2 regions of the Stenotrophomonas sp. YJH_SMC_37 genome follow, and region 2 is predicted to be linked to the other one. Evidence: riboswitches for the same ligand, from Rfam matches in the RefSeq annotation. Region 2 holds a riboswitch; the other holds the start of a gene.
The links. Region 2 has a riboswitch for glycine ahead of AC5P8J_RS13235 (trimeric intracellular cation channel family protein). Riboswitches for the same ligand answer to the same signal wherever they lie in the genome.
Positions count from the first base shown of each region.

Region 1: it holds a riboswitch for glycine, as region 2 does, so the genes downstream of both, gcvP (aminomethyl-transferring glycine dehydrogenase) here and AC5P8J_RS13235 (trimeric intracellular cation channel family protein) in region 2, are expected to answer to the same signal.

Region 1 covers NZ_JCAFTG010000017.1:43,550-46,948, reverse strand. The annotation lists gene AC5P8J_RS18465 (multidrug effflux MFS transporter) at 1-864, opposite strand, end outside; glycine riboswitch at 1,164-1,266, shown strand; gene gcvP (aminomethyl-transferring glycine dehydrogenase) at 1,329-3,399, shown strand, end outside.
Region 2 covers NZ_JCAFTG010000008.1:153,105-156,503, forward strand. The annotation lists gene AC5P8J_RS13220 (NAD(P)/FAD-dependent oxidoreductase) at 1-619, shown strand, start outside; gene AC5P8J_RS13225 (hypothetical protein) at 701-1,153, opposite strand; gene AC5P8J_RS13230 (GIY-YIG nuclease family protein) at 1,335-1,610, opposite strand; glycine riboswitch at 1,651-1,740, shown strand; glycine riboswitch at 1,754-1,859, shown strand; gene AC5P8J_RS13235 (trimeric intracellular cation channel family protein) at 1,942-2,559, shown strand; gene AC5P8J_RS13240 (DUF5076 domain-containing protein) at 2,645-2,956, opposite strand; gene AC5P8J_RS13245 (3-deoxy-7-phosphoheptulonate synthase) at 3,242-3,399, opposite strand, start outside.

The DNA.
Region 1 (3,399 bases), on a different contig from region 2:
GAAACCGATGGCGACCTGGCGGGTGGGCGTGGTGTGCCCGGCCATGCGCCCGGACAGGAACGAGCCGGTGGTCATGCCGCCGATGGTGGGGATGAACAACCAGGCGAAACCGCCCTCGCCCAGGTGCAGGTGCTGCATCACGAACACCGGCGCCGACGAGATGTACAGGAAGATGCCACCGAAGCCGATGCTGCCGGCCAGCGCCAGGCGCAGGAAGCGCGGGTTGAAACCGATGCGCACGTAATCGCGCATCAACGCGTGCGGCGACAACGGCACGCGCGCTTCGACCGGATGGGTCTCCGGCAGGTAGCGTGCAGTGGCTGCCAGCAGGACCAGCGCGAACACCACCAGGAACCAGAAAATCAGCGGCCAGCCGGCGCCACTGAGCAGGATCCAGCCACCGATGATCGGCGCGATGGCCGGGGCGATGCCGAACAGCATCGACACCTGGCTCATCAGGCGCTGCGCGTCGTGGCCATGGTAGAGATCGCGGATCACCGCGCGGCCGACGATCATGCCGACACCCGCCGACAGGCCCTGCAGCGCGCGGAACGCCAGCAGCGTGGCCAGATCGGTGGACAGCGCACAGCCCACCGAGGCGCCGACGAACACCACCAGGCCACCGAGGATCACCCGCTTGCGCCCCCACGCATCGGACAGCGGGCCATGCGCCAGGCTCATCAGGCCATAGAACAGCAGGTACACGCTGATGGTCTGCTGCACCGCCACCTCGTCCACCGACAGGCGCTGCGCCAGCTGCGGGAACGCGGGGAAGATGGTATCGATCGAGAACGGGCCGAACATGGCCAGGCCGGCAAGCAGCAGGGCCATGCGGCGGGTGGAGGGAGCAACGGCGGCGGTCATGAAGGAAGCGTCCGGCAGGGCCATGCGCGGCACGCACGGCGGGCGCCGGTCCCGCTGCAACGGGGACGGCGCCAGATGAATTCGGGTATCCGCCCATCATAGGTGGGGATTGCGCCCGATGCCATGCAGCGGTGCACAAAACGCACGGCCGGGCCATCGGCCATTCAGCCGCGGGCCCGCGCCGGGGCGCGGCCAGCGGGCCCGCAACGGGCTATAATCGGCGGGCAACACGGTGGGAGAAGCGGAACACCGCTGCCGAAGGCGCAACGCCCGTAATCGCTCAGGCCCGATACCACCCGTAACAGAACTCTGGAGAGACCGGTTCGATCCGGCGCCGAAGGGGCACGAAGCCGCGGTTTTCCGCGCTTCCAAACTCTCAGGCAAAAGGACAGAGGGGCGCCCCGCAGACCGCCGACCGGCGGCTTGTGCCCGTGCGTGTGCCCTTTCCTGACGGATCCTTCGCCATGTCCCAGAACACCCCTTCCCTGCGTGAGCTCGAGCACCACAATGCGTTCGTCGAGCGCCACATCGGCCCCAACGATGCCGAGATCGCGCAGATGCTCGACGTCGTCGGCCACGCGTCGCTGGATGCGATGACCGATGCCATCGTGCCGGCCAAGATCAAGTCGCCGGCGCCGCTGGCGCTGCCGGAGTCGATGACCGAAGTGCAGGCACTGGCGAAGATCCGTGCGATCGCCGACAAGAACACCGTGCTGCGCAGCTTCATCGGCCAGGGCTACTACGGTACCCACACCCCGAACGTGATCCTGCGCAACATCCTGGAAAACCCGGCCTGGTACACCGCCTACACCCCGTACCAGGCCGAGATCTCGCAGGGCCGCATGGAAGCGCTGATCAACTTCCAGACCCTGTGCGCCGACCTGACCGGCATGGAGATCGCCAACGCCTCGCTGCTGGACGAAGCCACCGCCGCCGCTGAAGCGATGACCCTGGCCAAGCGTTCGGCCAAGTCGAAGTCGGACACCTTCTTCGTGCACGACGCCGTGCACCCGCAGACCCTGGAACTGCTGCGCACCCGCGCTGAACCGATGGGCATCGTGCTGCGCGTCGGCACCCCGGCCGAAGCACTGGAAGCGGAAGCCTTCGGCCTGCTGCTGCAGTACCCGGACACCTTCGGCCAGGTCGGCGACTACAGGGCGCTGGTCGATGCCGTGCACGCGCGCGGCGGCCTGGTGGCCGTGGCCACCGACCTGCTGGCACTGACCCTGCTGGCCGCCCCGGGCGAATGGGGCGCGGACATCGTGGTCGGCAACAGCCAGCGTTTCGGCGTGCCATTCGGTTTCGGTGGCCCGCACGCCGCCTTCATGGCCTGCCGTGACGCCTACAAGCGCTCGATGCCGGGCCGCCTGATCGGCGTTTCGGTCGATGCCCAGGGCAACCCGGCCTACCGACTGACCCTGCAGACCCGTGAGCAGCACATCCGCCGCGAGAAGGCCACCTCCAACATCTGTACCGCACAGGTGCTGCTGGCAGTGATGGCCTCGATGTATGCGGTCTACCATGGCCCGGAAGGCCTGACCCGCATCGCCCGCCGCACCCACCGCCTGGCCGCCATCCTGGCAGCGGCACTGCGCAACGCCGGCGTACAGGTCGGTGGCGACTTCTTCGACACCCTGCACGTCACCGGCGTGCACGCCGATGAGATCCACGCCAAGGCACGCGCCGCAGGTTACAACCTGCGCGCGATCGACAGCGACTCGGTCGGCATCAGCCTGGACGAGACCGCCACCCGCGCCGACGTGGTCGCGCTGGCCGCCGTGTTCGGCGCGCAGGCCGACATCGATGCGCTGGACGCAAGCACCGCCGACGCGCTGCCGGCCGGCCTGCTGCGCCAGTCTGCGTTCCTGACCCATCCGGTGTTCAACACCCACCACAGCGAGCACGAACTGCTGCGCTACCTGCGTTCGCTGGCCGACAAGGACCTGGCGATGGACCGCACGATGATCCCGCTGGGCTCGTGCACCATGAAGCTCAACGCCACCGCCGAGATGATCCCGGTGACCTGGCCGGAGTTCTCGCAGATCCACCCGCTGGTGCCGGCCGACCAGGCGCTGGGCTACAAGGAACTGATTGATTCGCTGGAAGCGATGCTGGTCGAATGCACCGGCTACGACGCGGTCAGCCTGCAGCCGAACTCCGGCGCACAGGGCGAGTACGCCGGCCTGCTGGCGATCCGCGCCTACCACCGCTCGCGCGGCGAAGGCCACCGCGACATCTGCCTGATCCCGGATTCGGCGCACGGCACCAACCCGGCCTCGGCGCAGATGTGCGGCATGAAGGTGGTGGTGACCAAGACCGATGCCAACGGCAACGTCGACGTCGAGGACATCCGCCTCAACGCCGAGAAGTACAGCGACCGCCTGGCCGCGATCATGATGACCTACCCGTCCACGCACGGCGTGTTCGAGGAAGAGGTGGTCGAGATCTGCGAGATCATCCACAAGCACGGCGGCCAGGTGTACACCGACGGCGCCAACATGAACGCCCTGGTCGGCGTGGCCAAGCCGGGCAAGT
Region 2 (3,399 bases):
GCGTCGGCAGCTGGAGAAGCTGGGGGTGGAAGTGCTGACCGGTACCCCGGTGAGCGACATCGGCAGCCAGGGCTTCACGCTCGGTGACCAGTTCGTGCCGGCACGCACCGTGGTCTGGGCCGCCGGCGTGGCCGCTTCACCGCTGGCGCGCACGCTGGACGTGCCGCTGGACCGCGCGGGCCGCGTGCCGGTGCAACCGGACCTGACCCTGCCCGATCACCCAGAGCTGTTCGTGGCCGGCGACCTGGCCGCACTGAGCCAGGCCGACGGCAAGCCGGTACCCGGTGTGGCGCCCGCGGCCAAGCAGATGGGCAAGTACGTGGCCGAGGTCATCCGCGCGCGCCTGCACGGCAAGCCCGAACCCGGTCCGTTCAAGTACGCGGACTACGGCAACCTCGCCACCATCGGCCGCATGGCCGCGATCGTGCACCTGGGCCGACTGCAGCTGTCGGGCGTGCTGGCGTGGTGGTTCTGGCTGGCCGCGCACGTGTTCTTCCTGATCGGCTTCCGCAACCGCATCGTGGTGCTGCTGAACTGGGCGGTCGCGTATTGGAGCTACCAGCGCAGTGCGCGAATCATCTTCGGTGATGACCGCGACGACCGGCAGCCGAAGCGGTAGGGCTGCACGCAGCGGGGTCGGATCCCTTTCCGCAGGAAAGGATTCTGACCCCGTCAACACCCTCCACGCATGGCGTCGGATCTACCGGTTCATCGGGCCACCGGACACCCACCGTTTCGACCCGGTCCGACAGAGGTCCTCCTTCCTCGCGGTGTCGGCAATCTGCGCGGTACTCCAATGCCGGGTGATCCAGATCGTCAATGCGGTACTACTGAGATGCCAGCGCAGCATGCCGCGCTGCGGTTGCCGCCACAGGTGGCGCCGGGCAATCCAGAAGGCCTCACGCTCAACTTCAGGCACCTTCTTCATCACGTCCTTGTCGAAGAACTGGGCGGTGAAGCGCCAGGGGTTCATCGCGTGGTATCCCGCCCGTGGCTCACTGCTGCACGCAGCCACACCACTGGGCACACGGCCGGCCGGCTTCGGCCGACCGCCTGCCAATGCCAGCCCGAGCAGGTACAGCAGGCCAGGCAACAGCGCGATGCCGGCGACCAGCACGACGATGGAGATCCATGCTTTGCCGGCGGCGCGCATCGTTCACGGCGCCTTCGGTTTCGGGTACCACAGCGACGACAATGACCGACAGTCGTGCTGAAAAGCAAAGGTGGACATCCGGGTCTCCAGCGCTTGGCGCGGAGCGATCATCGCATGGCCCGGCAGCCCATCCACGCATGGCGTGAATCTACAGAACCCGGAGCCGAGCGTGGGCTCGGCTCTACAGAAGCGCAGGATCCGGGGCCTGCAGCCAGGCCAGCTTGCGTTCGCGCGGCTGCTGCTTGAGCTGCCATTCGGCCCGTGACGCGGCGGCCCGGTCCGGGTACTCGCGCACGGCCAGCACGCGCAGCGGTGGCCGCGCCCGGGTGTAGCGCGCGCCCTTGCCGGCCTGGTGGGCGGCGAAACGCGCGTCCACGTCGGTGCTGATGCCAGCGTAATAGCTGCCGTCGCGGCATTCGAGCAGGTACAGGAACCAGGGGCGGAGGGACGGAGTCATGCCCGGATTATGCCGTGCTGCACTGCAGCGGATATACTGGCGCCCGAATGCAGGAGAGAGGCGCCGCGCTGGCGCCCGCCGAAGGCGCAGGCTCCCATGATCGCTCAGGCCGGTGGGCTGGAATCCCACCAACCATGCATTCGACTCGCCGAGCTGGAGAGAGGTCACCGGGCACGCCTGGGACGATCCGCCGAAGGGGCACGCGGCCCATGCCGCTGAACTCTCAGGCAAAAGGACAGCGGGAGCGGCACCGGTCATCGTCATCCCGTCATTGCGCAGGCAGTGGCGGTAGTCGCGCATGGCCGGCCCCACCGCGCCCGGAGCCTGTCCCATGCTGCTGTCCGTCATCTACCTGATTGCCATTTCCGCCGAAGCCATGACCGGCGCACTGTCCGCCGGCCGCCGCCGCATGGACCTGTTCGGCGTGGTCATGATCGCCTGCGTCACTGCCCTCGGTGGTGGTTCACTGCGCGACATCCTGCTTGGCCATTACCCGCTGGGCTGGGTGAAGCATCCCGAGTACCTGGGTTTCACCGTGTGCGCGGCGCTGATCGCCACCTGGGTGGCGCGCTGGATGCACCACTTCCGCCGCACCTTCCTGGTGCTCGATGGCCTGGGCCTGATCGCCTTCACCCTGATCGGGTGTTCGATCGCGCGTGAGGCCGGCCATGCGATGCCGATCGTGCTGATCGCCGGCATGCTGACCGGTGCCTTCGGCGGCGTGCTGCGCGACATCCTCTGCAACGAGGTGCCGCTGATCTTCCAGAAGGAGCTGTACGCGATCATCGCGCTGCTGACCGGCGCGGCGTATCTGTTGCTGCTGCACTGGGGCGTGGCCGACGCCACCGCGATCCTGTGCTGCCTCGGCGGCGGCTTCGCGTTGCGCCTGCTGGCGATCCACTACCGCTGGGAAATGCCGAAGTTCGTCTATCACGACGAAGTGCATTGAGGTTCGCGTTCTCCACGTCGCCCAGCGCTTGTTGCCGTGTTGCGTTGGGACGCTGTCTCCAGCGCCACGGCGCCCATCTGGTCCCTCAGTGGCGGACCACGAATCCCCCCGAGCGCCCACTGGACGGCGCCCGCAGCTCTTCATCGAATGCATCCTTGATCGCGTTGATCGCCGCGCCGCGGTCCATCCCGCCACTCACGACCAGAGCATCTGCGACATGCTGGGCGACGTCTGCCAGGATGCGTCCCCACGCATGCTCCTCTCGAATGCCAGGACGATCGCCATACAGGCCAACGTTCAGCGAAGCATGCAATCCCCGTTCGGCAATCCACACGCGGATCATCTCGATGGAATCCTCATCGCGCTGTGCGGCTTCTGGAATGATCAGTTCTTTCATGGCTGCGGCCACCAAACAGGAAGTGGCATTGTGACGTGACCTGGAGCGTACGTGGAGCGGATCTTCTACAAAGCCCCGCGCTTCGCGGGCTCGACGCTACATGAAGGCCCCATCCATCGTTCTCACCACCCCGGCGATGTACCTGGCGCTGTCGCTCATGCGCAGCGCCAGGCGCATCGCCGGTGCAGATGGGCCGGTCTCCAACTCCGACCGGCCCTGATCGCGGCCGCACCCCCGCAGGCGCTGGCCGCCATCCACACACGTGCCGCACTCAGGCGGCTTCCATCAGGCGGCTTCGGACACCTTCACTTCACGGCGGGCGCGCACGGCCGCGGCCAGCCGCTCCAGCACCGTCACGGTGGTGTCCCAGTCGATGCAGCCATCGGTGATGCTCTGCCCATAGACCAGCGGTTGGCCTTCCACCAGTTCCTGGCGGCCACCGA